DNA from 3 places in the Shewanella scandinavica genome. Region 3 is predicted to be linked to each of the others. Evidence: predicted binding sites of a transcription regulator. Region 3 holds the regulator's gene; each other region holds the start of a gene.
What was found. The regulator sigma-54, encoded in region 3, starts transcription at its own class of promoters, with help from an activator protein. The targets are predictions, from matches to a motif close to GTTGGCACGNNNNTNGNNT.

Region 1 (10,224 bases), on a different contig from region 3:
TTAGCTTAAATACCGCTAACCCGTTTGAAATTACCCTACCAGAGGGCGGTAAATCGGTTGCCTTGACCCATTTTATTAAGATCAAGCAAACGGAATTTGCGATGGGCGATTATCAAGATGGCGAGGTAAAAGGCCGAGTATTACTGGATTATTTGCGCATTACGCCGTTAAATTTCGATCCCGCTTTAGAGCCCGACACCCAGAGTAACGCGCCAATTCAAGATGATCCTAAAATGCAGACTATGCCCTTTGTGGCACCGTTTATTGTGACGACCCAAGGTTCGGGGGCATTTTGGTATCTTGGCTTGTTTAGCCTCGATTTTGAACACAATAACTTGAAGCATTTAGGCAGCGTTATGCTGGGCGATCGTATTGAGGTTGACAGTATTGAACCTGTTTATCCCTTCGAAGCTCCGTTCAAAATTGCCGTGACTTATCGCGATAGAGCGCCTGATCAACCTATGTCTGAAAGCCCTGAAATCGTCAAAACCTTAGAGGTGACAGTCAGTGAAACTGGCATCACTAACATAACTCAGTAGTGAGTAGTCGTGCGCAAAGGGTCGGGAGTAAATGCATTATGGATCTGCGCAGGCTTGTGCTAAGTTATTTTTCGTTCCGTGTGTGATGCTTGCCGCAGCGGCAAGTATTCTCGGGTAGATAGACTTGGCATAATGTTTTGACAAGGAGAGTGTCATGCAAGTTAGCAAAATCACTGGGAAATTTGATGTTAAGCTCACCCCAGATAGCACCTATGCTACAGGTGTGGGCGGCGTAACGTTAGGTCGTATGGGTTTAGATAAGACCTTTTATGGCGAGCTTGAGGGCCGTAGCCAAGGTGAAATGCTCAGTGCAATGACGTCAGTCAAAGGCTCGGCTGGCTATGTGGCGATTGAGCAAGTGGTTGGCAAGGTGTGTGGTAAGCAGGGTAGTTTCGTGCTGCAACATTTTGGCATTATGACCGATGGACAAAACCGTTTGATCTTAGAAGTGGTTCCCCATTCCGGTGCGGGCGAGTTGCAGGGCTTAACGGGCACTATGGCCATCAGTATCGAAAATGGTCAGCATTTTTATGAGTTCCAGTTTGGCTTTGAAGCCAGCGCTGAGCCCACATTTTAGCGCAGCTTTTATTTTCCCACTTCGATTTTTGTTTTCGCAATTTAGTCTTCCTTAGTCGAGATAGAAACCTAGCTTGGTTAAATCTGATAATAGACATAAAAAAACCAGCCTAGGCTGGTTTTTTGTAATGCTTTGTTATAAATAACTTTTATAACCAATTAGGTCAAATCGTTGAGTCAAGACTAACTGCTTGCATTAAGACATGTTTTTTACGACTTTGATTTTATCGACAACCTTTTTCACGTCGTCGGTATTCTCAGCAATTTTCAGCGCTAACTGACGTTCGGCATCGCTAGCAACTTCACCTTTTAAGGTGACGATACCATTGGCGACATCCACATTAATCTGGGTGCCAGAAACATCGGTTGAAAACAGTAAACGGGTTTTGACGACTGTGGCAACCTTAGAATCGGTCAACGACGCGACAACGTCACTGGTGCCTTCTTTCTCATTCATTACAGTGAGTTGGTTATCGACATCTTTTACCCCGTCTAAACTTTTGATCAGTTCAGAGGCGAGGGCTTTATCGACACTGCTTTCCACTTTACCTGTTAATGTGACGTTTCCGTCTTTCACATCGGTGATAATGTCAAAGGAATTGAGGTTAGTGTTGAGCAGTAAAGTGGTTTCAGCTTTACCATCGATCCACGCATCCTTTGCCCCGTCCTTCCAATCTTGAGCCGCTGCGACATTTAAACTGATTGAACCGACAAGTAAGGTCGCTAGTACTGATGCTGTTGTGGTTTTCATAATCATATCCTCCGTTGTTTTCTCGATGTTAGATAATGCGTGAATCGTGCCAGTTTTATTAAGTTATTGAATTTAATGTTTTTAGTTGATGGTTTCGATATTTTCATGTCTCAGCGATTTCCCCTAAGTCGGTCTTTTTTACCGACAAAATGTAATTTTTGCTGGTAAGCAAAGCCATCTTTAGAGCATAAAAAAACCGCACCAATAAGTGCGGTTGAGTGTGTAAGGTTTCGCGTATGCAGTAGCAAGCCGTATTAGTACAGAGACATCATATTGATGTGCACTGATGCTAACAGCTACAAGGATTAACTGGGGTTGAGTGAACTCATACCATCGCAACTGATTTGCAACCAAGCGGCACCTTCTGCGAGCTGATTGGCAAGCTGTGGCTGATGTGCTTGCCTTACCGCTTGTTTCATCTGGATTAACACTTGTTGTTCAATGGCGACAAGTGCGGCCATCGCTTGTGCCATATGGCATTGTTGCAGCAATTTGGTCACTTGAGTATAAGTCACTGGTATTGCATGACTTAGACCATGAATAGGCTCACCAGTTAGAGGGCGCAGCTGTTCAAAACGCGTCAACATTCGTTGGTGGATATTCGCTTTGGTCGAAAAAATACGCTTAAGGTTATAGTCTTCGACGTACGTCATTGCCTGATTGTAGAATGTTAGCCCTTCTTGATTGAGCTTTATTATTTCATCAATCAAACTGATATCGGCGCGGATATCAGTCTGATGTTGCACAACATTAGACTTCATGAATGCCTCCAAATGCCAGTGTTCGGCACAGTCCTGTTTAACGGTTTGGCTTAACTAATTGCGTTTCGTTCAGCTACCATGCATATTTTGTTCTCATTTTTAATGGTATGTTAACAGGCTGATTTTTAGGCTGATATTCTCGGTTACTTGCGCCATCCTCTTAGAATATCGGCAACTATTACCGTTGCTGTTGTTAAAATTTCACGACTGACATACAGTAGCCCTTCATACACAGGGAGTGGGATAGCATGGCTCGATTGACACTTTTTTATCACCTGCAGGATGTAAACGCCGAGCAAGCTATCATTGAACTCGCCGGCGCAGCCGACTTTAATAAGCTACGCAGTGTCGATGATTTACCTTGGATAGAGCAGCTTGAGGCGAACCACATTGATGTTGCCATCATTGAGCTGTCTAGCCTTAGCCGTGAGGATTATCTTGGGCTGCTGGACAATACGGCCTTGTCTAATATCGAGTTTATATTTCTCTCCGACGGTCAGCCGAACCCCAATCTTGATCAGTTAATGTCGAATTTTGCCTGTTATCATTTTCGTAAACCCTACGATATGACGTTGATCAGTGACATCTTCGCCGATTTTGCCCAGTATTTAGTCTCATCACCAATCCGGCCTCGGCCTTTTTCCAGCGAGCTAGACCAATATGGTTTGCTTGTCGGTTCCTCTGCAGCTATGCACAAGCTGTATCGTACGATACGTCGCGTTTCTGCGACCGACAGTAATGTGCTGATTATTGGTGAGAGTGGCGCAGGGAAAGAGCTCGTTGCCAATACCATACATCTTGCCAGCCCGAGATTGAACGAGCCTTTTATTGCAATTAACTGCGGTGCATTAAGCCCTGAGTTGGTCGATAGTGAGCTGTTTGGTCATGTCAAAGGCGCTTTCACTGGTGCGAATCGCGATCACAAAGGCGTATTTGAGCAGGCAGAAGGTGGAACCTTATTTCTTGATGAAGTCACCGAAATGCCGATTGAGCATCAAGTGAAGTTACTCAGAGTGCTTGAAAATAGCGAATATCGTCCCGTTGGCGGTGCCAAAGTGCAGCATGCCAATGTGCGGATTGTGGCGGCAACTAATCGTGATCCCATAGTGGCGATTGAGGCAGGGCAATTTCGCGAAGATTTGTATTTCCGTTTGGCCCAGTTCCCTATCCGCGTTCCGCCATTAAGGGAACGTGGCGATGATATTCTCGGGCTAGCGCAGCATTTTCTTGCCTATCGTAATGTGGCCGAAAAGCAGAATAAAAGCCTCGCTGAAGACAGTGCGCAGATGATTGCGGCATATCCTTGGCCAGGGAATGTGCGTGAATTAAAACATGCCATTGAGCGAGCCTATATTTTGGCAGATCAAGAGATTTTACCCAGTCACTTACAACTGCCACAGGCGAGTGAAATGGGGGCATCTGCCGATGACCAAGTGGTTATTCCGCAGGGCATGCGTTTAGAAGACTTAGAAAAAATCGCCATTTATCAAGCATTAGAAACCACTCAAGGCAATAAAACTGACACTGCCGAGCAACTGGGGATCAGTGTAAAAACCCTCTACAACAAGCTCAGCAAGTACGAGCAACAAGTCGAAGCGGGTGAGCCGACGGCGGAATAGTGCTGATTATCAAATTAATATTGAAACAGAACCGATTTTTGCACTATTTTTTTTGTAAATAATAACTCCTATTCTACAGCCCTTAAACAGAAAAGCGGAGATAGAATATGAAACACTTATTTACTACAGCATTATGGCTTTCTTTGACTGCCAGTAGTTTTGTAAACGCTACCCCAGCGGTAGGAAGTCTTGAAACAGTCGCTGAATTGCCAATACGACCTGGCAATGTCAGCGTCACTGCACAAGGTCGGATTTTTGCCACGGTACATCCACTTGATACGCCGTCAGGTATACAACTGATTGAAGTTAATCGTGAAACCAATGCTTACAAAGCTTGGCCTTCAATGGATTTGCAGAAAGCTTCGACTGCCAATATGACTCAATTTGATACCTTATTAGGGATTGCTCAGGACAAAGCTGGACACCTCTGGACCGCAGATATGGGGTTAGAATTAGGTCAGACGAGGATTTGGGGATTCAACATTAAGGATGGCAGTCTATATAAACAAATTGTCCTACCACAAGCACTCGCGCCCAAAGGCAGCTTTATGCAGGATCTGGTTGTCGATTCACAAAAAGGTTGGATTTATTTAGCCGATATCGCCAACCCAGGCCTCTTAGCAGTGCGTATCGACGATGGTCATACCGTACGTTTTTCAGGTCATAGCTCGCTGCAGGCCGAAGCGGATGCAGTAATGAACATAGATAACAAAACAACATTGTTTAATGGCAAGGTTGCTAGTGTCGCGGTCAATCCCATCAGTTTATCTGCCGATGGAAGTACACTCTATTATGGTGCAATGAATGGCACTCACTGGTATCAGTTATCGACTGCGGCTTTACAAACAGGCAATAATGATAAAATTATCGCGACTGTAAAATTAGTCGGAGCTAAGCCTGTGTCAGATGGCGCTGCAACGTCCAAACAAGGTAATCATTACTTCACCAATTTGAACCACAATGCCATATCTATGCTAGATAACAAAGGTACGCTATCAACAGTGGTCAGTTCTCCATTGCTGGATTTTCCCGATAGTGTGCAATTTGGTGAAACGGGCTGGTTATATATTTCAGTGAATCAATTGCATAAAGCAAAAGCCTTTAATGGCGAAGCTGAAACAGCCAAACCACCTTATCGCATCATGCGACTCTGGACTGGTGAGGATACCGCTGCGGGTCAATAACACCTTAGCTGCAACTGCAAAGTTGCAGCTTTTCGTTACAGTATGAGCGATATCGCAACTGTTATCTCCATTGATGTCAGTCGTTGGTTTAACTCGAAAGGATCTAAAAATAAGTTAGGTGTTGATTGTGTAAACTATCAATGCCTCATATTGTTACTAGCACAGGTCAATTTGGGATGGTGAGATAATTTTTGGAACAAGGAACAAGTTCAGTGACACTTAATCAACCTCCTAAGAGTGCGCTTTATCTCAAGGCGTTGAGTACCCAGTACCGACCTATACTGTGGTTTTTTGCCATTGCCTTGTTAGTGCTTGGATTGCTTTGTGCGAGGGCGGCCTGGTTACAACCCGAGCCCGTGTTACGGCTTGTGCTTGGTTGGGTGGCATTTTTTCTGTTGTTCCCTGTACTGCCGCTAGCGTTAGTTCGGCAACAATCTTGGTTAGATACCGAGCGACAGCAATTGTGGCTCGGTAAAGGTGTCTTCAATGGGAAGTTGCCTGGATTGTGGCGTTGGCGCGCCTATGCCTTTTCAGATATTAATGCTGTGCAACTCTATCTGCTACAAACAACCCATTGGCACCAGCTCGACCGTAACCGCCAAGCGGAAGATACGGTAGATCACTATCTCGCTTATTTACAAGTGCAGCAGCCTAAAGGGAGTCAACTGAAATTGGCTAACAGCACTGACAAGCAGGAATTACAGCAAGTTTTGCAGCAATGCGCGCAAGCGATAGGCTGTAAGTTTCAGGATTTTAGCAATAGTCCTCAAAAATCCCACCCCAAAGTGAGTGAATTTAATTTTATGCGAGTGCTTATTGCGCTTGTTGTTTTTATCTTAATAAACATCGCGATAGTGTCATTTATATGATTTTTGGGTCGATAGCATTTTCAGTCGATTCTTGATAAGGCACAAATACCTTGAGAGATGCGGGTTGAACTTCAATGGTGAGATCCGCGGGCTCAAAAATTTCGCCATCAATCACATATTTACATTTGGGCTCACTACTAATACGCACTTTTTTCGCATGGGCGTGGTGGACCTTGGTTGCGCTAGATGGCGTACCAGGTAGCTTTGAATGCGTGTCTTTATTACCTTCCTTTACCCATCCAGCAATGGCTAATTCTGCTAGGCTAAGGAGCTTGTCTGTCGGCTCTCTGCCGGCATCTAGCCAGGTAATATCGAGCAGGCCATCTGTCATGTTTGGCTCGCCATCGCCCTGTGCTAATACGCTGGTAAACGGGGCTGCATTGGCAACAATAAGGCTATGGGTGGTCAATGTTGTGGGCTCGGCATCATCTAAGCTGAGCTGTATGGTTAAAGTGACATCGGCATTGACGGCGCGCCATAAACCATCGAGGTAGGCAAACTGGCCGAGGGCATTTTTACGTTCACGGTTGGCTGATTCAATCATCTGCTGTTCAAAGCCAATCCCCACAAGTAACAAGACTAATTGTTCATTACAACGAGCCGTATCTATGGCTTGGTAATGCCCTTGGATAATATTGTCCAGCGCCTGAGATACAGGAATGAGCTTACTGCCTAAACCAAATAGCGCGTGGCTGAGGGCGTTAGTCGTGCCTAGGGGAATGATCCCTAAGGCGATGTCGGTGTTCACTATTTCCGATGCCACCTCTGTCACTGTGCCATCGCCGCCACAGGCAATAATGATATCTGCGCCGTTATTGCGGGCTTTTTTGGCGAAGGTGTTTGCGCTGATATTTTCGCTGGTGAGTTTTAACGTTAGGTCAAAATAGGCTTTTAGTTCGTCTTGGATTTGCTCGCCATATTGTTGCCATTTTCCGCCGCCGGAGACTGGGTTGGCGATAATCCACGCCACTTTATGGATGTTGATTTTGCCTTGCTTGAGCATGTGCTCAAGGGCGCGTAATTGCCATTTGTTTAAGCCCGCGGTTTTGCGGACTTGCTTAATCTGTTGCAATACTTCGGAGAAGTTGCGCTGTTTATCTTTACAGACTAAATAGGCGGCGAGCACCAGTACTGAACGGCCACGCCCCATAGCACAGTGGATCAGCACCTGTTTATTGGCGCGTACTTGGCGATGCAACCAGTTAACGGCTTGATTGAGCTGGGCGCTGGTCGGCACGCTATGGTCGAGGATGGGAATGTTTAAATACTCGATATGATCTTCAAACTGCGACCAATCTAAGCCATCAAATTCGGCGGTCACATCAAGAATTGCGGTGATCTTATTGGCTTTGATTTTCTCCAGATCCGCAGAAAATAATCGGCAGCCGAGATACAACTGCTCATCTATCTTTTGCATCGACGGCACAGAGTCGCGTTTTCTCGCCCAATGGTTATACAGCCGGCTACCCAATAGAAACGGAATAAAGCCCCAGCGAATATACCAAGGGATAGTGCCATCTTGGCGCTTTCTAAAGATGCTGGCGAGATTAAACCAGTAGGCTGAACCGACTAAAAATAGCGACAGGCTCGTCCAAGCCCAAATAAAGGTGAGCAGGGGAGACGTGCCCGTTACCGCAAAATAGGCTAGCAGTACGGCACCTGCTAAGTAGAAATATTTGATGTGGATTTTGCTTAGCATACGCGCCCTCCAATGCTGTATTTTTGATTTAACCGCTGCATGTTAAACGGCTGACTAAATCGGTGAATCGCGTCGTTGAAACCAGGTGTTAACTCAAGTTTAAATTAGGTGCTAACTCAAAAGGGTGGCAGTAGACGAGTCTATTGCCACCCTAAAATGAGGTTTGTTTAGCACTTAGTATCTTTAGCTTTAACACCTTCTTTGACTTCTTCACAGGCATCTTCGATGGCATTACCTGTATCAGTCATCACTTCATCAATTTTTTCACCCGCGTCCTCGGCTTTGTTATCGCTACAAGCGGTTAAACCGAGGGCGAGTAATAATGCCAGTGAAGCGCTTGTCATCAGAGTAAATGGTTTCATATACATCTCCTTTCTAAAAAATAATTAAAGTCGTGGTGACTTGCCCTTGAGGGCATTAATCAGCAGTGAAATCACGAGTAACACAATAAATAAGAAGAAAATAATTTTTGCGATTCCCGCTGCCGCGCCAGCGATACCCGTAAATCCAAACAGTCCGGCAATAACAGCGACAACTAGAAATACTAATGTCCAACCTAACATAATAACCTCCTGCCCTTGTCTTAATCCTTCGCATGACCGTTTGTGTCATTTGTAAGGTAACGGCTAATGGTTATTTCTAGATTGCGAACATAATGCCAACTTTGCATATTTTAATTAGTTTATTGATTTTAAATGAAATTTAATTGATTAGTTTTAAGTGGGCGCGAATGTACTAAACGTAGTACAGGCAATTTTTACCTAAGCTTCGGTAAGAGTTGCAGTCAGAAAATAGAGGAGCACAGCAAAAAAAACCGATACCATTTGAGTATCGGCTTAGATGAAGATGTTGATAACTAGGCTGAGAAAGAGACAATAATTTGCGGTAAGGTCAGCACTTGCGCATTAACTACCACCGCCAGCAACTGCTGAGAGCGTCCTATAAAGCAGCATTTGTATGATATCTTTTAGAAAGTACGGCAATGACGGCACAGCAAATACCATAGAACGCACCAAGACCTCCATAATATATTCCTGCTTCACCCGACGTAATATGCCCTGAGGCAAAAGATATAGATATTCCAATATAGGCGCTTAAAAGACCCAGAGTGGCACCCGCTAACCCAAACTTATGACCACGATGAATGGATGCCAAAGTGCCAGCTGCGGTGGTATTAATATCTAGATTGCTAACGTTAATATCAAAAGCTGCCGCTAACGCTCTTTTTGATTCTAAAGAGCTTGTGCCTTCGCTTTCTATTCTCTGAATAGTACGAATGCTCAGTCCTGAGATTGTGGCAAGTTGATCTTGTGACCAAGAACGTTCGTTTCGAAGCTTCTTAACTAAGTCTTTGTTTATCATCTGTTCCATTTTCTAGTTCCTAATAATGATTGCTAAAGGCTAATCATCATCCGAAAATCTTGATTTTAGTTATGACAACCTTACGTCAAAGTTACGACAGTGGCCCGCCAAGTTGTTTAACGCCGCCAACAGCGAGCAAATGTTAAGTTTGAAAGACGCAATGCTAGGCCTTGTTAAGTGTTCACCTCATAACCAAACCGAACCCCGCTTGATTAATGATATCTGTGCATTGTGATATGAACCACATTGCAGAAGCAGTAGGCTCATACTTGCATAGAATATTAATTTTAAATTCTTTACCCTTTGAATCTGGATTGGTTTCAAATATTTCACCAGACTCCAAGAAAGCCAAGTCGGTATTAATCTTTTCCTGTGTAGAAATAGATGCCCGTCATCCCATTCCAAATGATCTGAGAGGGTTAGCACCACGACACCTTCTTGATCTATTCCAATGGAGTCAACTGAACCTTGACCTTCTATGCTCATAGATATTTTACACTTATATAATGCGCATAATCTTACCTTCAATTACTTGGCGAGGTGACTCGCAAATTAATGATTTATAAGGAGCTTTGCACGATAGTAAATATCATTCTGGGTAGAAAGTATGCATCTGTATTACTACGTATTTTGTTTGGCGAATTGTTTATAAGATATTGAATATTAAGACTTGATTGAAAGTATTATTTGAAATAATGCACAAAACGATACTTTTGAATGACAAAAAACTTTATTCACAAATCATGTGGTATGTAGATTTTTGGGGAAGGGATATGTCCTATCAAAGTTTGCCTCGCAGTCCATTCTTAAATTAGGCAGCATGTATTCGATTGGTTGCAGGCGTGCATTGTCGCGGCAGTGGCC
Region 2 (10,224 bases), on a different contig from region 3:
TGACGCTATGGCCGTTTGTTTTAACGCATAGAAACACAAGAAAAAGCTGCTCACTTGCGCAATCGGCTCAAGCCAAGTCACTCGATTGGAGATGGCATACAGCCGGTACATAGCAATTTGATTGGTAAAATACACTTTGAGCCCCATGCTCAAAATAATGCCAACCAATTGAAAATATTCTACATTGAGCTGAAGTTTGTGTTTTATGTAGGGCAAAACTAAGCCCCAAGTCAGTAGCACCATAGCAATTAAGCTGTAGCGGAATATATTAGTGATATCCACATCTTGCTTGGTCTGGGAGTAGGTCACCACCATAGAGGAGCGAAATCCTGTCATCAGGATCAGCGACAGTGAGATGATATCGATAACCGTGTGATAGAGCGCAAGATCGGCTTTGGCAACCCATTGTGCTAACCAAAGCTTAAAAAGAAAACCCACAGAAATACTGGCAAGTGAAGCCCAGAACCCCGCAATAATCGCCTGCTTAACCCGTTGAAGTGAGGTGTGTTTCATTTTCAAAAATCCAGCGTCAGTCTACGGTCATTGGAGAGTAATAATAGATATGCTATGGGTGGCGTTAAGGTTATGCATTAGTCGCTGCTTTGGCTGCTTTAGTTGTAGAGAGCTTTGATAACGCTTAACTTACTCAAAATTATACGTATGAGTTTATGCAGAGCACTTGGTATCAATACTTCGATATCAGGAGCTTAGTTTTCGGTCTCGACTATAACGTCTCACCTCACCGAAGAAGTTTTATCTGAGTTTACACACATATTAGCACTGGCTGAGTCTAGCATTCAGCTCATGAGTGACCAAGCATCAGAGAGTAAAGATATGATAAATATCAGTATGTTGCTTAATTGTAACTGCGGCCGTTAATTTGCCAGGGATTGCGGGATACATAGCAGTTCAGATAAGGGCGCGAACTGTGCAAGCGTCATGGTTTTGAATGCTTGCACGCCCTACTTAGAACTGGGCGTGCTAATAAAACTGCCGTGATTAGCCATTTCGCACATGTTATGCGTGACTATTCGGTAATAATATTGACGATATCGAGGATTTTACGGCTGTTATTATCGAGTTTGATCAATGCGCCTTCAACTTGAATGCTAATAATCCCATCTTTGTCTAAGGGCACAATGATACGGCCGCGGTCATAAATATCATGCTCAAGCACATCACCACGATGGAGTTTTTTCTGCCAGCCGGGTGGCAGTGGTTGACCACGGTTAACTTTTTTCTGTAATCCCGGTGGTAAATCTTTATCATTTTTATGGTGTTTATGCTCTTGGTCGTCTTTAGCAAAAACAGAGATAGGCGCCATTAAGCTGAGCACTAGCCCTGCGACAACCATTGACGTGAATTTATTCATCTGTGCTCCAAAGGGCATTGAGAGAGCATTGAGCTAGTGTTGCGGCAATGCTTGATGCGGCCAACAATAGGCGATACTAAATGAACCTTAGCTGAACGTTACTGAGTCGAGATGTTTAAACTCAACGGGTTAACATTAGCACAGCTTGCCATTGTTCGGCGGTCACAGGTTGGATACTCAGCCTTGAGCCCTTAGACACTAAATACATGTCGGCCAATTGCGGCAGGTTTTTAATCAGGCTTAAGGGAATAATATCGTTAAATTTTTCGACAAAGCGGATATCCACTCGTAGCCATCTTGGTTTGGTCGGATCTGACTTAGGGTCGAAATATTTTGATTCGGGATCGAAGGCCGTGCTGTCGGGATACGCATTGGTCACGACTTCTGCGATACCGACAATACCGGGTACTTTGCAGCTTGAATGGTAAAAAAATACCTTGTCGCCAATCTGCATCGCATCGCGCATAAAGTTACGCGCCTGATAGTTACGTATTCCATGCCAAGCTTCGGTTTGGTTCGGGCAAGCCTTAAGATCATCTATGCTAAATTCGTCGGGTTCCGATTTCATAAGCCAGTAGTTCATTGGGTTTCCTTAATTCATAGTGGCCGTTAAGCGCTTCAATATCCGTGAGTTTATCTTAATTTTATCGAACACCCCAGTTCGTCACTCAGATCAAGCATTGTGAGTTTGATTAAGTTTCGGTTCAGATAAGGTGGCTTAGCCTGTGGGCAGCAATCTTATTTGGTATGCCTTATGCAAATTCTCGTTTCTAAGGCAAAGCGTCAAATTCGATCTCGGTTTGTGATTGGTGCCCTATAAGTTGTGGCAGCAGTGGCAATCAAAACCTGTGAGGTGTGTTATGGGAACTTCAACAATGACGTCCGACTGTGGTTTATACACTAAATATCTTAAGGATTTTACAGCGGGTGATGTGATCCTAAGCCATGAGCGGATGCTGGAATTTATTAATGACCTGACAACCCAAGGTTGGTTATTGGCAAATTTCACTTGGGACTATTGGTATAACAACAGTTACTTAGTCGATAAACCCGCCTACATTCGTGAAGCGAGCATAGCACAATGCAAATTGCTGCTGACCGCCATGACGCGACTTGAGGTCTTTAGTCCTGGCGTATTAGAAAATATGCGCCGCCAAGGGATTTTACTGGCCATTGTTGAGCGCTTGCAAAGCTTAAATGTGCCTAAGTCGAGCACTCATCTTGAATTTATCAGCCGCTAACCCCGCACTTTAATGGATTGTTATCTAATCGATTATCTTACTCTTTAGTCTAATAAAGTGTTTTTTTGCTTGTGACATGATCCGTGGATTGGTTAGTTTGGACCTCGCTAATCATAATAATAAATGCACGGAGGCCTTAATGTCTGTTCCAACAAGCCAAGTTATCAGTCCGCTCAACGTCAGCGAGTTTAGAGGCGAGTTATCACCGAAACTCGTTGAGAAAACCATAGGTCAATATCTTGATGAGATTGCGGCAACCTATCCCGACCAATTAGCCGTTGTCGTACATCATCAACATATCCGCTGGAACTACCGCCAATATCTAGATCAAATAGAGGCGCTCGCCACAGGGTTATTGAAGCTTGGCATTCAGCCCGGTGATAGGGTGGGTATTTGGTCTCCTAACAATATCGAGTGGTGTTTAACCCAATATGCGACCGCTAAAATTGGCGCCATCATGGTGTGTATTAACCCTGCGTATCGGCCTGAAGAATTGCAATATGCGCTGAGTAACGTGGGTTGCCGCGCGGTAATTTGTGCCGACAAGTTTAAATCCAGCAATTACCTCGAAATGTTATACGAATTGGCACCTGAACTAACTTCTTGCCCTGCTGGTCAATTACAGGCGAAGGCCGTTCCTGATCTCGAGTTTGTGATCCGTATGGGCGCTGAAAAATCCGTCGGCATGTTGAATTTTGATGACTTGCTCGTCGATGTGACCGCCGATGACAAGGCGGCACTCGAGAGTATCGGCAAAGCATTAAGCCCGTATGATTCGATTAATATCCAGTTTACCTCTGGCACGACGGGCAGCCCGAAAGGTGCGACCTTATCCCACTATAACATTTTGAATAATGGCTATTTAGTCGCAGAGGCGATGAAGTTTACCTGCCACGATAAACTCTGTATTCCTGTGCCCTTATACCATTGTTTTGGCATGGTGCTCGGCAGTTTAGTCTGTTTAGCCAAAGGCGCAGCGGCTGTGTTCCCCGGCGAATCCTTCGATCCTTTGACGACATTGCAAGTGATTGAGCAAGAGCGGTGCACCGCTTTACATGGCGTACCGACCATGTTTATTGCCGAGCTTGAGCATCCTGAATTTACGCGTTTTGATTTGAGTTCTTTACGAACCGGCGTGATGGCGGGGGCAACTTGCCCAGAAGAAGTGATGCGCCGAGTACAAAATCTCATGTATATGAAGGAAGTACTGATTGGTTATGGTCAGACTGAGTGCAGTCCGCTCAATCATATTACTGAAATCGATTCGCCGGTTGAGAAACGGGTGCTCACCGTTGGCCGGGCTTTGCCCCATACCGAAGTGAAAATAGTCGATGAATTTGGTGAAGTGTTGCCAGTTAATCAACCCGGTGAAGTCTGTAGTCGGGGATATTGCATAATGCAGTGCTATTGGAACGATCCCGAAAAAACAGCGGCGACCATAGACAGTGCGGGTTGGCTACATTCTGGCGATATTGGCCAAATGGATGAGCAAGGTTATGTGCAAATTGTGGGTCGGATTAAAGATATGATCATTCGCGGTGGCGAGAATATCTATCCCCGTGAGATTGAAGAGAAACTTTACACCCATAAAGATGTGCAGGATGCGGCTGTTTTTGGCGTTCAAAGCGATAAATACGGGGAGGAAGTGTGTGCTTGGATTAAAGTCCGCTCAGGCTCCGCGATTACCGAGGAAGATATTCGTCATTTCCTCACCGAGAAGTTTGCCTACTTTAAAGTACCGCGTTACATCAAGTTTGTGGATCAGTATCCAATGACTGTGACGGGGAAAATTCAGAAATTCAAAATGCGTGAGCTGATGTATCAAGAGTTATATGAAGATATTAATGCTTAAGTGATGTGATTTGGCTCGCCTGCTTTTTTGACTTTCAAGCCGCGCAATGCGGCTTGAATTTTATTCAGTCTATAGGTGTCGTTTAACCGACAAGTTAACGAGTTAACGGAAGAGTCGACGAGTCATGCCATCAAGCCAAGCCGCACTTTGAGTTAACTTTCGCTGACTGCGACGCAGCGCCAGCTTTGCCCACGCATATTGTGTGCTGAGCAGCGCCAATCCTAAGATAATCAAGAGTAAACCTGGGCCGGGTAAGAGTAAAAAGACCAGCCCGAGCAAGGTTAAAGCTGCACCAATCACAGTGATCCCCGCTTTAGTTATCGCGCCTTTTGCATGGGAGGACGGCGCGCGATTGAAAAAGGTAACTTTGCGCATAGGAGTTGGCCTTATGGTGAGTTAATCGAATCAAGCTGTACTGTCAGCTGACTATCAGTTGTGTGCTAACTGTATGTCAGTTTTCAGTCTAATCCTTTGCTCATTTATTGGCATCTTATGTCGTCAGCCTAATTGTAACAAAACTTCACTTCCCCGCAGTGGCTTCATGGCTATACTGAAACCAGAGAAAAAATCTTGGCAGATAAAAACTAAAGCTCAATTTGTCGATGATTTACTAGTCAATCCATTCTGCAGGCTAAGGAGTCCCAAATGGTTCGATGGCGTTCAATGCTCCTTGCGTGTTGCCTTTCCTCCATGGGCTTGAGCACAGCGAAAGCGGATACCTTAATGCTGACATCCTTACTTTGGCCGCCTTATTCTGGGCAGCAATTAGCCGAGCAGGGCGCGAGTATTGCCGTGGCGCGGGCGGCGCTTAAAGTGATGGGGCACCAATTAGAAGTGGATTTTTACCCATGGAGCCGCGCTGTAAAGCTCGCCAGTATGCCTAATTCTGACTATCTGGGTTATTTCCCTGAATACTACTTCGAGACTGAAAAGTTTGTTTTTTCTAAATCGATTGGCGACGGTCCTTTGGGGCTGGTGGAGCAAAAAGCCCATCCTGTGAGTTGGAATTATGTCGAAGATCTGAATCGCTATACCTTAGGTGTGGTGAAAGATTATGTGAATACTCAGGCGTTAGATCGCATGATTTCCACAGGCGTTCAGCCGACTGAAGCGGTGACTTCAGATGAGCACAATATTAAGAAAGTGGCCGCAGGCCGTATTGATGCGGCGGTAATCGATGTCAACGTGCTGCACTATTTACTTAAGCAAAAGCCCTTGCAGCCGCTGGCGGAAAAACTACAAATCAACCGCCAAATTTTAGCGAATAAGCAGCTTTATATCGCGTTTCGTAATACCGAAGAAGGCCGACGTTGGCGAGATATTTTCGACCAAGGCTTGGCGCAAATAGACGTCGAAACCATCATCGGAGAGCTACTGTATCGTGAAGACTAATGCATGATTTAGGTTAGTGTGCTCTCTATTTTACCCCTTATTTTTCCTCTATTTTCAGCCAATTCCTCTCAAATTTACATCAGATATTCCGCTTGTCATCATTCTGTCTTTGTTCACTATTAGCATCACCTTAACGGCATGAGTTGCTCTCTCATTTTTTGATTAAGGTGACATGAATAAACTTCCCTTTGAGTTAGATACGCTGCAACAACTCATTGATACTCATCATCTTAAGTTGCAGTATCAAATTCTTGCCGACATCCCATTTCGTCACGAACATTTTCCTCTCTATAGTGTTGAACTGGGCGGAGGAGATAAGCCCTGTCCGACAGTACTCTTTGTGGGCGGCGTGCATGGGGTTGAACGTATTGGCTCTCAAGTCATCTTGGCATTGCTGAACAGTTTGTTGCAGCGGCTGGTGTGGGATAAACACCTACAGCAGATGTTAACGGGCGTGCGGTTAGCTTTTGTGCCTGTGGTGAATCCCGTTGGTTTATTTATGGGAACGCGGGGTAATGGTAATCAAGTGGATTTGATGCGTAACGCCCCGATAGAATCCAGCGAAAAAGTCTCTTTTATGGTCGGAGGGCAGCGGATATCGTCGCGGCTACCATGGTATCGCGGCATGGGGGGAATGGAGCTTGAAACCGTCGGTTTAGTTGCCTATGTACAGCAATTGCTGAGCCGCAGCACCAGTTTGATTTCCCTCGATGCTCACTCTGGCTTTGGCTTGAGTGATCATATTTGGTTCCCCTACGCCCATACGCGTACCGCCTTCGAAAATGCCAATTATATTTTTCATCTAAAACAATTATTTGAACAGAGTTATCCCCATCATGGCCATTATCGGCTCGCACCCCAGAGTCAGTTTTATCGCACCCATGGGGATATTTGGGATTACCTCTATCGCCAACATCAAGTGGCCGATCCCCATGCTCAGGTACCGTTTCTACCTTTGACATTAGAGATGGGATCCTGGGCTTGGATAAAGAAAAATCCCAGACAAATATTTAATTTTGCAGGTTTTTTCAATCCGCAGAAAACACATCGTCACCACAGAATTTTACGCAGGCACACAGTGCTGATGCAATTTATGATGGAAGCGGCCTACGCACAATCGTTAGAGCAGTTAACGCCTGAACGTTTGACTGAACTTACTGAGTGCGCGCGGCAGTATTGGTATGGGGAGTCACAGTCATGACAACTTGGGTGTTATTGCGGGGATTAATGCGTGATCAGCGCCACTGGAATGGCTTCGATCAGCGACTGCGACAAAAGGGGCTGCGAGTACTGACACCGGATTTGCCAGGTAATGGGACGCTATCCCATGAACTAAGCCCACTTAAGATTGCTGACTATGCCCATGTCGTGTGGCAGCAATTGGATGAGCAGGTGCAAAATGGAGAAGCCATTTATCTTCTCGGCTTGTCTATGGGCGGTATGTTGGCGCTGGAAATGGCGCACCAGCGGCCTTGGCAGATAAGGCATGTTTTTGTATTAAACAGCAGTGCGGCGAATTTATCGCCTTGGTATCAAAGATTTAATCCACTGAATGCATTGAAGGCGTTTTGCTTGCGGGCTCGGGGTAAAGCCTTACATCCCATCGAGTCGACGATAGTGCGTTTAACCAGTTTTCGCCATCGGCGAGATTGCGATTTAATTGCCGAATGGAGTGAATTTCGCCGCGAATCCTCGCCAACTATCCGTAATGCCTGGCGGCAACTGTGGGCGGCTTTTCAATATCAGTGTCCATTGACCGTGGAAGTACCAATAAGTGTGCTCTGCGGTGACCGTGATGCGTTGGTGAGCATGGCATCGAGTAAAGCTTTAGCGCAGCACTTTCACACTGATTTGATAGTATTAGCGTATTGCGGCCATGATGCGGCCATTGATGCCCCTGCAAAACTGGCACATTACCTGTTAGCGATTGCGACGCCGACTAAGCCGCAAACTGAGGTTCAAGAGGATGATGAACCTGCCCATGCTCAATATGTCCATACTCAATACAGTTGCAACGATTTACTGGAGGAAGAAATGGCTTTTAACGAGGCGATATTTTCAGTATGGGATGAAAAAGCGCTATCCATTCTCCACAGTAAATCATCGGCAATGAACAGCGCTAAGACGGGTAACTCACTACCGATCAGGCTTTAGCCACGACGGTTTGACCTATCGGTGTTAGGCTAAGTAACGCCAATTTAAGATGCTGTATTCCAAAGGGAATACCGATAATAGTCACAAAACAGGCTAAGGCATGGGCCAGGTGGCCTATGGCTAACCAGATCCCAAACAGCAAAAACCAAATGATATTTCCCACCATGCCTAGGGCACCTGTGCCTAAATCGTCACGTCCGGTCAAGTGGCGACGGTTGATTTGTTCTTGGCCAAATGGCCAGAAGGTCATTTCGCCGATAACAAAGCAGGCGCGGCCAAAGGGAATACCAATAATGCTGATAAAACACAGGATACCTGCGAGCCACCAAGCGAGTCCCATCACAAATCCACCGAGCACAAACCAAGCGATGTTGAATATTAAGCGTAATACTGCCATTGAAAACTCCTTAGGTTACTTTTTTAGCCTTTATCGTTAGCTGTAATGAATGCCGTTAGCTTTGATAAACTGAATATATGTCAATGACTAAGCGAGAAACGTGCCAATTTTTTAACACCAGTAAATCAATTGCTTACGGGTATTGTTCAAAACTGTATTTGTGATTTCCACTACTTCTTCGCTAAATTGCTAATTTCTTAGGGTACACTAGCCATTCCATTAAAATGGCTTAAAAGCCCGAGTATTTAATCGTTTGAGTAGCCTGATGTTTGCAAATTCCCCCGTCGATATTTTTGCCTTTGCTGGTCGAGAAATATTTCTAAAACGTGATGACTTATTGCATCCAGCGTTTAGCGGCAATAAAGCGCGTAAATTCGGTTATTTTTTAGATCATGAGTTTGCCGGCATCAACAAGGTGATAGGTCATGGCTCACCCTTAGCGAACTCTTTGTATTCCCTATCAACATTGGCCAAGATGAAAGGCTGGCAGTGTGACTTTTATGTTGATCATATTGCCAGTCAAATAGTTAAACATCCCACGGGCAATTATGCTGCTGCCTTAGCAAATGGTGCCAATATTATCGATTTAAGTGTGTTAATGGCGCAAAAGCAGACGTGCACTCATGCACAATCTGAACATCAGGTTTTGTTAAATCTTAAGGCTAGTCCTAACCTTAATGCGCAAGTCGACAATGTGGGATTGAGTTGCCAAGAGTTTATCGAGGCTCAAGTGCTCGCGAATGAACCGACGGCACTGTTTATCCCAGAGGGCGGACGCTGTTCCTACGCTGAATACGGGTTAAATGTATTGGCGCAAGAAATAGTGCAATTTGCGCAGGCGAATGATTTAGTCGATTTAACGGTCTTTTTACCGTCGGGGACGGGGACGACAGCGTTATTTTTGAATCAGTACTTTGTTCGTCAGCAAACGGCGATTCGCGTCGTGACTTGTGCTGTGGTGGGAGGCGATGATTATTTACGTTTGCAATTCTCTATGCTTAATCCAAATACCCTTGAGCATCCACAGATAGTGAATGTCGGCAAAAAATATCACTTTGGTAAACTCTACCCTGAATTCTATGCAATGTGGCAGCGGGTTTGTGCCTCAGGAGTTCAGTTTGAATTACTCTACGATCCCTTAGGTTTTATTGTGCTTGAGGATTATTTACAGCGTAGTGAATTAGGTCATGTGATGTATTTGCATCAAGGCGGATTATTGGGGAATGAGACTATGTTGCCGCGTTATCAGCGTAAATTTGGCTAAAGTAGCTAAGCCCACGGTGCAGGATATTTACTTAGTGACGCTAAGACATAATGTGTTTGAAGCTGTGTCATGCCTAAGTTAAGCTTATGATATTGAATGATGGGGAATACTCATGACTGAAGCGGAATATCTTGCCAATTACGATCCTAAGGCTTTCAAGGCTCAGCTACTGACAGTGGATGCCGTATTGTTTACCTACCATGATCAGCAGCTTAAAGTACTCTTAGTGCAACGTTCAAACCATCCTTTTTTAGGTTTGTGGGGATTACCAGGAGGCTTTATAGATGAAAATTGCGATCAATCCTTAGAACAAACCGTATTACGTAAACTGCATGAGAAAACCGCGGTAGTGCCACCTTATATTGAGCAGCTATGCACTGTGGGTAATAGTGGCCGTGATATAAGAGGCTGGTCCGTGACTGTGTGTTACACCGCCTTGATGAGTTATCAAGCCTGCCAAATCCAAATTGATTCAGTGAGTGATGTTAAGTGGTGGCCGTTAGAGGATGTGTTACAGATGCTATTAGCGTTTGATCATCTGCAGTTAATTGA
Region 3 (10,224 bases):
CGAGCTAGCGTGAACTTCTTCAAGCCCTAACGCATCACGTAAAATCTGTTCGATTAAGCTGCATTCCATGAAATCTATTACCCTATTCTCAATGCGCTTCTTCGGTAAAGAAGGCATGTAAATCATATAAATCGATGAGTTTTTTAAGTTGTGGTGAGGCAGAACTCAATTCAAGTTGGCTGCCATGTTCACGCACTAACGCCAGCAAAAATGCCATACCAGCGCTATCACTGTATTCAAGCCCAGATAAAGACAATATCTGAGTAGACTCGCCCAGCAGTTGTTGCCGCTGTGGCCAAAGTGTAATGACATCGGCTTGGGTTATGCGCCCTTTGAGATGACAAACTGTGCCTTGTTGCACAAATTCAATCACGACTGCGACTTCCCTGATTTAGCCTTGATGGTCACTTTTTCTTTAGTGCGATCTTCAAGCATCTTAATCACAGGATCGATACCCTGCTGACGAATCAGATTCGAGATTTCAGACTGCTTAGAAGACAGTAAGCTCACACCTTCGGCAACTAAATCAAATGCCTTCCACGAGTCATCCTTTAAACGGCGCGCCTTAAACAGCAGTTTAATCGGCGGGCGACCAGCTTCGATGATCTGCACGTTTACATCGACCATTTTCTCTTTGCTGAAATCAACCCCAGGTGAAAATTCCACTTTTTGATTGGTGTATTCAGTAAAAGCTTGGGCATAAGTCGACACTAAATAACCTTCAAAGGCATCGACGAAACGATTACGCTGATCTTCGGTTGAATCCTTAAGATATTGGCCTAAGACTTTGTAAGATGCGTATTTATAATCGACATAAGGCATTAGTTCTTCACGAACGATCACCTTTAAATGATCTGAGTCAGCATCGATTAACGCTTTATCTTTATGAAAACGATCGAAGGTTTTATTAGCAACGGCTTTCACCATGGCATACGGGTCCATAGTGTCGACCACCACATCGGCGGCAACAGCGCTCGTTGCCCCTAAAACCATCACTAACGGCAGTAAAAAACGAGATAAGTTTTTAAACATAGCGGTAACCCCTATTTATCCTTCGAACCCATACTATATAAGAACTGACCAATCAGTTCCTCCAACACTAATGCTGAACGCGTGTCATCAATCTTATCGCCATCTTTAAGCATACTGACATCATCGTCGACAAAACCCGGTGTTAACCCTAAGAATTGCTCGCCCAATAAACCCGAAGTTAAAATTGCTAAACTACTGGTTTCTGGGAATTTATCGTAACGTTTATCCATCACTAAGGTGACCACAGCCACTAACTTAACGGGATCTAAATCAATGCCACTGACGCGGCCAACCACAACACCGCCGACCTTAACGGGCGAACGTACCTTCAAGCCACCAATATTGGTGAAATTGGCTTTTATGGTATAAGTGCTATCGCTGCTTTTAACTTCAATATTGGCGACGTTAAAGACTAAGACCAAAAAAGCGGCCAATCCCGTTAAAAGAAACACACCCACTAATAATTCAATTTTTCGTGTCAACATGTTCAGCTACCACTCTGTTAATCCATCTTACCTGTGTCGAAATCCGCAGTGTTCCGTTAGCGGCCAAACATCAGGGCTGTCAGTAAAAAATCTAATGCCAATACAGCGAGGCTCGACTGAACCACAGTCTGAGTCGTTGCACGGCTGATGCCTTCCGGATTTGGGATCACTTGATAACCGCGATATAACGCAATCCAAGTCACCACTACGGCAAACACACCACTCTTGATCAGGCAGTTAACTATGTCCTGACGCCATTCGACCGACGCCTGCAGAATCGACCAAAACGCCCCGCTGTCGATTCCTTTCCATTCCACGCCGACAATGTGACCACCGTAAATACCCACAGCGGTAAACATTAACGCCAGCAATGGCATACTGATCACCCCAGCCCAAAAGCGCGGTGCAATAATCTGCCTTAATGGGTCGATAGCCATCATCTCTAAACTGGAAAGCTGCTCAGTACTTTTCATTAAACCAATTTCAGCGGTTAAGGCTGAACCCGCACGTCCCGCAAACAAAAGTGCGGTAACCACGGGCCCTAACTCACGCAGTAAACTGAGCGCCACCATAGGACCTAAGCTTTCTTCGGTGCCAAAACCAACTAAGATGTTATAGCCTTGCAGTGCGAGCACCATGCCGATAAAGAGTCCTGAGACTAAAATAATCACCATGGATTGCACACCGACCACATAAATCTGGCGCACTAATAATGGAAAACCTTTACGCACGCGTGGCCAGCGAAAAATCGCACCCCACAGCATAAGGCCTGCACGGCCAAAACCGAGCACTAACTCAATTGCGCTGCGGCCCAAGTCGGCAATACTGTCTATTAACTTCACTTGCCAACTCCTTTTGCCATCAATTCTTGTTGGTAATCATTCGCCGGATAATGGAACGGCACAGGGCCATCGGGCGCGCCTTGAATAAACTGTTTAAGCTGTGGATTGTCGGCGTACTTCAATTCTTCTGGCGTGCCATGGGCGATGACTTTTTTGTCGGCCACCACATACACATAATCGGCAATACCGAGGACTTCATCCACATCATGTGACACCACAATGGAGGTCAGATTCAGCGCATCGGATAACTCACGGATCAGCTTCACTAACACGCCCATAGAGATAGGATCTTGGCCGGCAAAAGGTTCATCGTACATCACCATTTCAGGCTCAAGTGCGATGGCTCTGGCCAATGCCGCGCGGCGCTGCATACCACCGGATAATTCACTTGGCATCATCTGGGCGGCACCACGTAAACCTACGGCTTCGAGCTTCATCAGCACGATAGTGCGAATAATGTCTTCTGGCAGACCTGAATGTTCGCGCAGCGCAAAGGCCACGTTATCGAACACGTTGATGTCGGTAAACAACGCGCCGCTTTGAAACAGCATGCTCATCCGCTTACGCAGACTAAATAATTCATTGCGACTCACACCATGGATATCGTGGCCATCAAATAGCACTTGTCCGTGGTCAGGCGTTAATTGGCCGCCGATCAACTTTAACAGGGTCGTTTTGCCTATGCCGCTCGGCCCCATGATCGCCGTCACCTTGCCCCTTGGAATGGACAGGCTAATATCTTCATATATCACACGCTGACCGCGGCTAAACCCCAAATTACGGATCTCAACCAACGGCGTTTGTTCTTGAGTCATGCTTGATTCCGACATTTGCAAAAGAGGTGATCCTAGTCTTCCTAGACTGACCAATCGAAGAGCCGCAAATTGTACGTAATTGCGCTTTAACCTACAACCGAATCGACACTATCGCCCTGCGATACTTTCAATTTGCCTCATTTACAGCGAAAATGCGCCCTAAGTTTTCACTCTGCACAGGTAAAATGTTACTTAATGTTTTCAACCTAGTTGCAGAATTGGCGATATTGGCTAATTCGTTCGCACTTAGCTCGCTCTTCGTCCACTTTTAGGTGCGATGAGTCGATATACGAGTGTGAAATAGAGGCATCCAGTGCGGTAATACCCGGCGCGATACGGGATAAATCCATTGAAATAAACGACAAAGACGATGATATTGCTCAAGACCTTCGACCGCTAAACAGGTTATTGTGCATGAGTAGCTGCCGCAGCTGAACTTGACGAGTCGGATCAATCGCTCTAGCCTGCCGCAATTGTTTTGTTGTTTTAGGGAATTCACCACAACAAGACATAAGCTAAATCGTCTGAAAACAAACTAAAACTTGGCAGAAAGCCTATTACATATCATCTTTATCGCGTACCAAATTGTGCTATTCCAATCCCATCAATGGGGCGACAAAGACAATGCAAAAAGAGAGATAGACATGGTAGACAAATCACAACTGCGCCAATGGGGCTGTAAAGTTATCGACATTGAAAAGTCAGCCCTAGACAATCTTTATCAATATGTTGATTCGGCCGAATTTGCAGAAGCTTGCGAGTTGATCCTCAACTGCACAGGCAAAGTGATTGTCATGGGAATGGGCAAGTCGGGCCATATCGGCAATAAGATTTCTGCCACCCTCGCCAGCACAGGAACGCCCGCATTTTTTGTGCATCCGGGTGAAGCCAGCCACGGCGATCTCGGTGTACTAGCCGATAACGATGTGATTTTAGCGATTTCAAATTCCGGTGAGTCGAGCGAAATCCTCACCTTAATGCCCGTCATCCAACGTATGGGCGTGCCCGTTATCGCGGTAACAGGTAAACCCGAATCGAACATGGCACGCTTGTCTAAAGTGCATTTATGTATTGAAGTACCCGAAGAGGCTTGCCCACTGGGACTCGCGCCAACGTCAAGCACTACCGCGACCTTAGTGATGGGCGATGCGATTGCCATTGCGCTACTACAAGCGAAAGGCTTTACCCGTGATGACTTTGCTATGTCCCATCCTGGCGGTGCTTTAGGACGCAAGTTATTGTTAAAAGTCTGCGATGTCATGCATAGCGGTGATGACTTACCGCTCGTTAACCACGATATTTGCATCACAGAAGCCCTGTACGAAATCTCCAAAAAAGGCTTAGGCATGACGGCGATTATCGATGATCAGCGCAAGCTGGTTGGTATCTTCACCGATGGTGATTTACGCCGCGTTATCGATGCCGAAGTGAATCTACGTACTACGCCCATCGCCGATGTGATGACCCGTAACTGCGTGACCATCACCGACGGTGTGTTGGCCGCCCAAGCTCTGCAAGTGATGGACTCAAAAAACATCAACGGATTAATTGTTATCGATAAAGACCGCCATCCAATCGGCGCTCTTAACATGCTAGACATGGTTAAAGCAGGAGTCATTTAATGCCACAGCAAGGATTTTACGGCCCAATCAGTGATGATGTGTGGCAACGCGCGCAAAAGATTAAACTGTTGATCTGTGACGTCGACGGGGTGTTTTCCGACGGTCGTATTTACCTAAGCAATAGCGGCGAAGAGCTAAAAGCCTTCCACACCCGCGACGGCTATGGCGTGCGCTCGATACTCACCAGCGGTTTTAATCTTGCGGTGATTACTGGACGTCAATCCAAAATCGTTGAAAACCGTATGACGGCGCTTGGCGTAACCCATATCTACCAAGGCGTAGACAATAAGTTCGAGCCCTATGAAGCATTGCTCGCACTCTATGGCGTTACCCCAGAAGAAGTGGCGTATATCGGTGATGACATTGTCGATCTACCAGTAATGAATGTCGTCGGTTTAGCAGTCAGCGTAGCCGATGGTCATCCCTATGTTCGTCAGCACGCCCACTTTGTGACTACGCTCAATGGCGGCCACGGTGCCTTGCGTGAACTCACAGATCTATTGCTACTCAGTCAAAATAAATTCACTTCGGCCCATGGAATGAGTATATGAGTCGTGTGACACTCGCGATTATCGCTTTTTTTGGAACGGCATTAGTGCTTTATTGGCAAGTGCAGAACAAACACAGCGGTGATACCGATAACAGAGTAAAAGATCAAAATACCCCAGATTTCATCGTTGAAGATCTGCGCAGTGTTGAGTTCAATGAACAAGGGCTAGTCAATAGCCGTGTGACGGCGAAACACATGGAACATTATGATTCAACGAATCAAACTTACTTTACTCAACCTGTTTATCTTGTTTATCCAGACCAAGGTAAAGCACAATGGCAACTCAGAGCAGATCAGGGCAAGCTAAACAAGGAAACGGGCAAGGTTGTATTAGAAAACAATGTTATTATTGATGCCATTAGCCCAGAAGAACCGATCCAGACCTTGTCCACCAGTTATCTGGAACTCGATCTCAATACGATGATAATGACCTCTGACCGCACCATTTACGTCACAGGGAAAGATTTTAATATTCAAGGCCAAGGCCTTTATGCCGACCTCAACGCGCAAGAAGTGCAATTGACCAGTCAGGTAGTAGGAACATATGAAGCAAAATAACGTATTACTTGCCAGCCTAATGCTAATAATGAGCATGAGCGCCTTTGCTAAAGTCGACGACCTGAAACAGGAAGTCAAAATCAAGGCTGTGAGCCAAACGGCAGATATCAAGAACAACCAGATCATCTTCTTTGGTCCGGTTGAAGTCACCCAAGGTTCGATTAAAATCCATGCAGATCAACTGCGTGCATTTTCTGCCGAAGGTGAAAATAGCAAAATTTTAGTGGCCACTGGCAACCCTGCGACGTACAGCCAAGTATTAGACGATGGCCGTCCAGCCTCGGCGAGCGCGAAAGAAATTCGTTACGATATGGCGAGCCGCACCCTGACACTTAAAGGTCTAGCCTCGTTAGATCAAGCAGGCAGCCAAGTGACGGGTAATTTGATCCGCTACAACATCATCCAGCAAAAATTAATTGCCGAGAGTACCGGCAGTGGTGACGATCGCGTGATCACGATTATTCAGCCAGAAAGCTATCAAGATGATGCCAAACCAGACGCGCCAGCAGATAAACCTGTGAAAAAGCAGGACTCTAAATGACCCAAATCACCCTAAGAGCACAAAATCTGGCGAAGAGTTACAAGAGTCGCCAAGTGGTTAAAGACGTCAGTCTGACGGTAAAAACCGGTCAGGTCGTTGGCCTACTCGGCCCGAACGGCGCGGGTAAAACTACCACCTTTTACATGGTCGTCGGTCTGGTTAAAAGCGATAAAGGCCACATTTTTATCGACGATGATGATTTAACCGCAGATCCTATGCACCTGCGCGCCCGCAAAGGCATAGGTTACTTGCCACAGGAAGCCAGTATCTTCCGTAAACTGACCGTCCATGACAACATCATGGCCGTGCTGCAAACGCGTAAAGAATTAAAAAAAGAGCAAAGGGAAGAAGAGCTAGAACATCTGCTTGAAGAGTTCCACATCACCCACATCCGTGACAGCCAAGGCATGTCATTGTCGGGCGGTGAACGTCGCCGTGTCGAAATTGCGCGGGCGTTAGCAGCAAATCCTAAGTTCATTTTGCTCGATGAACCCTTTGCTGGTGTCGATCCGATTTCGGTTATCGACATTAAAAAGATTATCGAACAGCTCAAAAGTCGTGGCCTTGGCGTGTTGATCACAGACCACAATGTCCGTGAGACATTAGATGTGTGTGAACATGCCTATATCGTGAGTCACGGAAACTTGATTGCCGAAGGAACACCCGCAGAGATCTTAGACAATCAGCAAGTTAGGGCTGTGTACTTAGGTGAACAATTCAGGCTATAGTTAATCAAGCGGAGCCAATGCAGGTAATTTATGCCACCATTGGACTCCACTCAAGATGATAACAAGCGACCTCATCCAACAATAATAACGTAGGGATCAGCGGTAACATGAAAGCGTCACTCCAGCTCAAACTGGGTCAACAGTTAACCATGACGCCACAATTACAACAGGCCATACGTCTGTTGCAACTGTCGTCATTAGAACTGCAGCAAGAGATCCAGCAAGCCTTAGATTCTAATCCCCTTCTCGAGCTGGAAGAGGATCAATTCGACGCCACTAAAGACCCTGTAAACCAAACGCTATCCGATACGGATTTCAGTGAATCTAGCACCCTGCCGCCAGAAAAAGACAGCTCCACCATAGACACGGCAGAGTCGCTCACGAAAGAGTCCATGCCCGACGAACTCCCCATGGACACCACATGGGATGAAGTGTTCACCGCCTCCCCTAATTCTGGCCCCGGCGGCAGTCGTGAAGATGATATGCCCTTCCAAGGTGAGACCAGTGAAGGCTTGTATGAGCACTTAGAATGGCAAAAAAACCTCACACCGTTTTCTGAAACTGATTTAGCCATTGCCACCGCCATTATTGATGCCATTGACGATCAGGGCTATCTCACCCAAAGCACTGAAGAAATTCTCGAAGCGATGGGCAATCCTGAAGTTGAGCTTGACGAAGTCGAAGCCGTACTCAAGCGCATTCAACATTTTGATCCCATTGGTGTTGCCGCCCGCGATTTAAGCGAGTGCCTGCTGATCCAACTGTCGCATTTCGCCGCTGACACTCTACACCTCGAAAATGCCCGCATGTTGATCAAAGATCATTTAGATCTGATCGCCGCGCGCGATTTTAGATTGTTGATGCGTAAGACTAAATTAAAAGAGGATGAGTTAAGGGACGGCATCGCGCTTATCCAAACCCTCAATCCCCGCCCAGGTTTATTGATTACGCCCAACGATGACGAATACGTCATCCCAGATGTGTCTGTGTCGAAGAAGAATGGCCGCTGGGTGGTTGAACTTAACCCAGACTGCATGCCAAAAATCAATGTAAATCAACACTATGCATCGATGGCGCGCAGTACTAAAAACCAAGCAGATAGCCAATTTATTCGTGGCCATCTGCAAGAGGCTAAATGGTTTATCAAAAGCCTAGAAAGCCGTAACGACACTTTACTTAAAGTTGCGAATTGCATAGTGCAATATCAGCAAGGTTTCTTCGAATACGGTGAAGAAGCCATGAAACCTATGGTGCTTAACGATATTGCCGAAGCGGTAGAAATGCATGAGTCCACCATCTCACGGGTGACCACCCAAAAATACATGCATACCCCTAAGGGACTTTTTGAACTAAAATACTTCTTCTCTAGCCACGTCGGAACTGACGATGGTGGGGAGTGCTCATCCACAGCAATCAGAGCCTTCATTAAGAAACTGGTTGCAGCGGAAAACCAGAAAAAACCATTAAGCGACAGTAAGATGGCACAACTTCTGGCAGAACAAGGGATCAACGTAGCCCGCAGAACCATTGCGAAGTACCGAGAGGCTATGCTCATTCCGCCTTCTAATCAGCGTAAAAGTTTATAACCTACAGTGGATATCGGAGGACGTTTCTATGCAAATAAACCTGAGTGGACACCATGTCGAAATTACCGAATCGTTACGCGCATATGTAGAAGAAAAGTTTTCAAAACTTGAACGCCATTTCGAACAGATCAATAATGTGCACGTTGTGCTCAATGTCGAGAAAATGCAACAGATTGCCGAAGCGAGAATAAATCTTATCGGTGGTGAAGTTTTTGCAACTTCAGAGCATGCTGACATGTATGCCGCTATAGACGCCCTGATTGACAAGCTTGATCGTCAGGTTATTAAACACAAAGAGAAGTTAACAAAACACTAATAATGGAACTTTGTACCATACTGCGGCCGGAGTGCACTACCTGCGCCACTCCGGGCAGCAAGAAAAAGGTACTGGAACTCATCAGCGACTTAGTCGCTGCCCAGTACCCGACCCTCTCATCTCAAGAGATATTCGAAAGCCTAGTGGCGCGCGAAAAGATGGGGAGCACAGGTATAGGGAACGGCATCGCCATTCCACATGGTCGATTAACCGATATAGAGCAGCCCATTGCCATACTCATTAAGTGTGAAGAGCCGATAGCATTCGATGCTATCGATAAGCAACCTGTTGATATTTTATTTGCACTACTGGTGCCTGCAGACCAATGTCAGCAGCACTTAAGTACCTTGTCTTGCATGGCCGAAAAGCTGAGCGACAAGCAAATATTAAAGCAATTACGCAAGACGCATGATGAAACGGAACTCTATCAGGTAATCACTGGATGAAACTGGTCATAGTGTCGGGCCGCTCAGGCTCAGGCAAATCTGTCGCCCTAAGGGTACTCGAAGATCTCGGCTATTATTGTGTCGATAACCTTCCCTTGCCCTTAATCGGCACTTTGCTTGAGCAACTCAAAGGCAGTAACGATCTCGTCGCCATCAGTGTCGACGTGCGTAACATGCCTGAGCAGGATAAAGTCTTAGTGAAGCAACTCGCGAGCCTGCCTCCTGATACTGAGTTAACCAGCTTCTTCCTCAATTCCAGCGATAAAATTCTGCTTAAGCGTTACAGCGAGACCCGCCGTTTGCATCCTTTGTCGAAGAGCCAAGTCTCTTTGCAAGAAGCGATAAAGCTGGAAGGGAAACTGCTCGAGCCTATGTCAAAACTGGTCGATCACTACATAGATACGTCGAATCTGAATATCTATGATTTAAGCGATCAAGTGAGACAAATTCTGCTCGGCAGCGTCGATAAAGAGTTAGTGATCAACTTCGAGTCCTTTGGCTTTAAGCACGGTATGCCAACTGAAGCCGACTTTATGTTTGATGTACGCTTTCTGCCTAACCCACACTGGGAGCTGGCGCTACGTCCATTGACTGGCTTAGATGAACCCGTGGCTGAATTCTTAAATCGTCAACCACTCGTGAATAAGTTCATCTGGCAAATCGAGAATTTACTGGAAACTTGGCTGCCGCATCTCGAGCGCAA

Region 1: a site for sigma-54 is predicted at 1,902-1,920, ahead of Q4Q50_RS05805 (BON domain-containing protein). Genes of this name have one in related genera too.
Region 2: a site for sigma-54 is predicted at 8,498-8,516, ahead of Q4Q50_RS17460 (YccF domain-containing protein). Genes of this name have one in related genera too.

What each region holds. Positions count from the first base shown of each region.
Region 1 covers NZ_JAUOES010000005.1:156,631-166,854, reverse strand. Annotated here, with positions in the region: gene Q4Q50_RS05815 (hypothetical protein) at 1-539, shown strand, start outside; gene Q4Q50_RS05810 (DUF3224 domain-containing protein) at 694-1,116, shown strand; gene Q4Q50_RS05805 (BON domain-containing protein) at 1,312-1,866, opposite strand; gene Q4Q50_RS05800 (hypothetical protein) at 2,172-2,627, opposite strand; gene Q4Q50_RS05795 (sigma-54 interaction domain-containing protein) at 2,876-4,246, shown strand; gene Q4Q50_RS05790 (L-dopachrome tautomerase-related protein) at 4,354-5,430, shown strand; gene Q4Q50_RS05785 (hypothetical protein) at 5,643-6,299, shown strand; gene Q4Q50_RS05780 (diacylglycerol kinase family protein) at 6,292-7,998, opposite strand; gene Q4Q50_RS05775 (hypothetical protein) at 8,166-8,360, opposite strand; gene Q4Q50_RS05770 (DUF1328 domain-containing protein) at 8,385-8,561, opposite strand; gene Q4Q50_RS05765 (helix-turn-helix transcriptional regulator) at 8,938-9,369, opposite strand; partial or broken gene Q4Q50_RS22425 (DUF6572 domain-containing protein) at 9,542-9,846, opposite strand.
Region 2 covers NZ_JAUOES010000023.1:31,518-41,741, forward strand. Annotated here, with positions in the region: gene Q4Q50_RS17415 (MATE family efflux transporter) at 1-513, opposite strand, end outside; gene Q4Q50_RS17420 (hypothetical protein) at 1,028-1,372, opposite strand; gene Q4Q50_RS17425 (EVE domain-containing protein) at 1,494-1,955, opposite strand; gene Q4Q50_RS17430 (DUF6508 domain-containing protein) at 2,233-2,613, shown strand; gene Q4Q50_RS17435 (AMP-binding protein) at 2,753-4,465, shown strand; gene Q4Q50_RS17440 (PGPGW domain-containing protein) at 4,568-4,840, opposite strand; gene Q4Q50_RS17445 (substrate-binding periplasmic protein) at 5,111-5,857, shown strand; gene Q4Q50_RS17450 (M14 family zinc carboxypeptidase) at 6,030-7,058, shown strand; gene Q4Q50_RS17455 (alpha/beta fold hydrolase) at 7,055-8,011, shown strand; gene Q4Q50_RS17460 (YccF domain-containing protein) at 8,001-8,408, opposite strand; gene Q4Q50_RS17465 (pyridoxal-phosphate dependent enzyme) at 8,674-9,672, shown strand; gene Q4Q50_RS17470 (NrtR DNA-binding winged helix domain-containing protein) at 9,785-10,224, shown strand, end outside.
Region 3 covers NZ_JAUOES010000018.1:5,599-15,822, reverse strand. Annotated here, with positions in the region: gene Q4Q50_RS15120 (BolA family protein) at 1-69, opposite strand, end outside; gene Q4Q50_RS15115 (STAS domain-containing protein) at 89-373, opposite strand; gene Q4Q50_RS15110 (MlaC/ttg2D family ABC transporter substrate-binding protein) at 370-1,032, opposite strand; gene mlaD (outer membrane lipid asymmetry maintenance protein MlaD) at 1,044-1,517, opposite strand; gene mlaE (lipid asymmetry maintenance ABC transporter permease subunit MlaE) at 1,574-2,359, opposite strand; gene mlaF (phospholipid ABC transporter ATP-binding protein MlaF) at 2,356-3,174, opposite strand; gene Q4Q50_RS15090 (hypothetical protein) at 3,381-3,539, opposite strand; gene Q4Q50_RS15085 (KpsF/GutQ family sugar-phosphate isomerase) at 3,819-4,796, shown strand; gene kdsC (3-deoxy-manno-octulosonate-8-phosphatase KdsC) at 4,796-5,347, shown strand; gene lptC (LPS export ABC transporter periplasmic protein LptC) at 5,344-5,904, shown strand; gene lptA (lipopolysaccharide transport periplasmic protein LptA) at 5,891-6,445, shown strand; gene lptB (LPS export ABC transporter ATP-binding protein) at 6,442-7,173, shown strand; gene Q4Q50_RS15060 (RNA polymerase factor sigma-54) at 7,281-8,759, shown strand; gene hpf (ribosome hibernation promoting factor) at 8,788-9,075, shown strand; gene ptsN (PTS IIA-like nitrogen regulatory protein PtsN) at 9,078-9,521, shown strand; gene rapZ (RNase adapter RapZ) at 9,518-10,224, shown strand, end outside.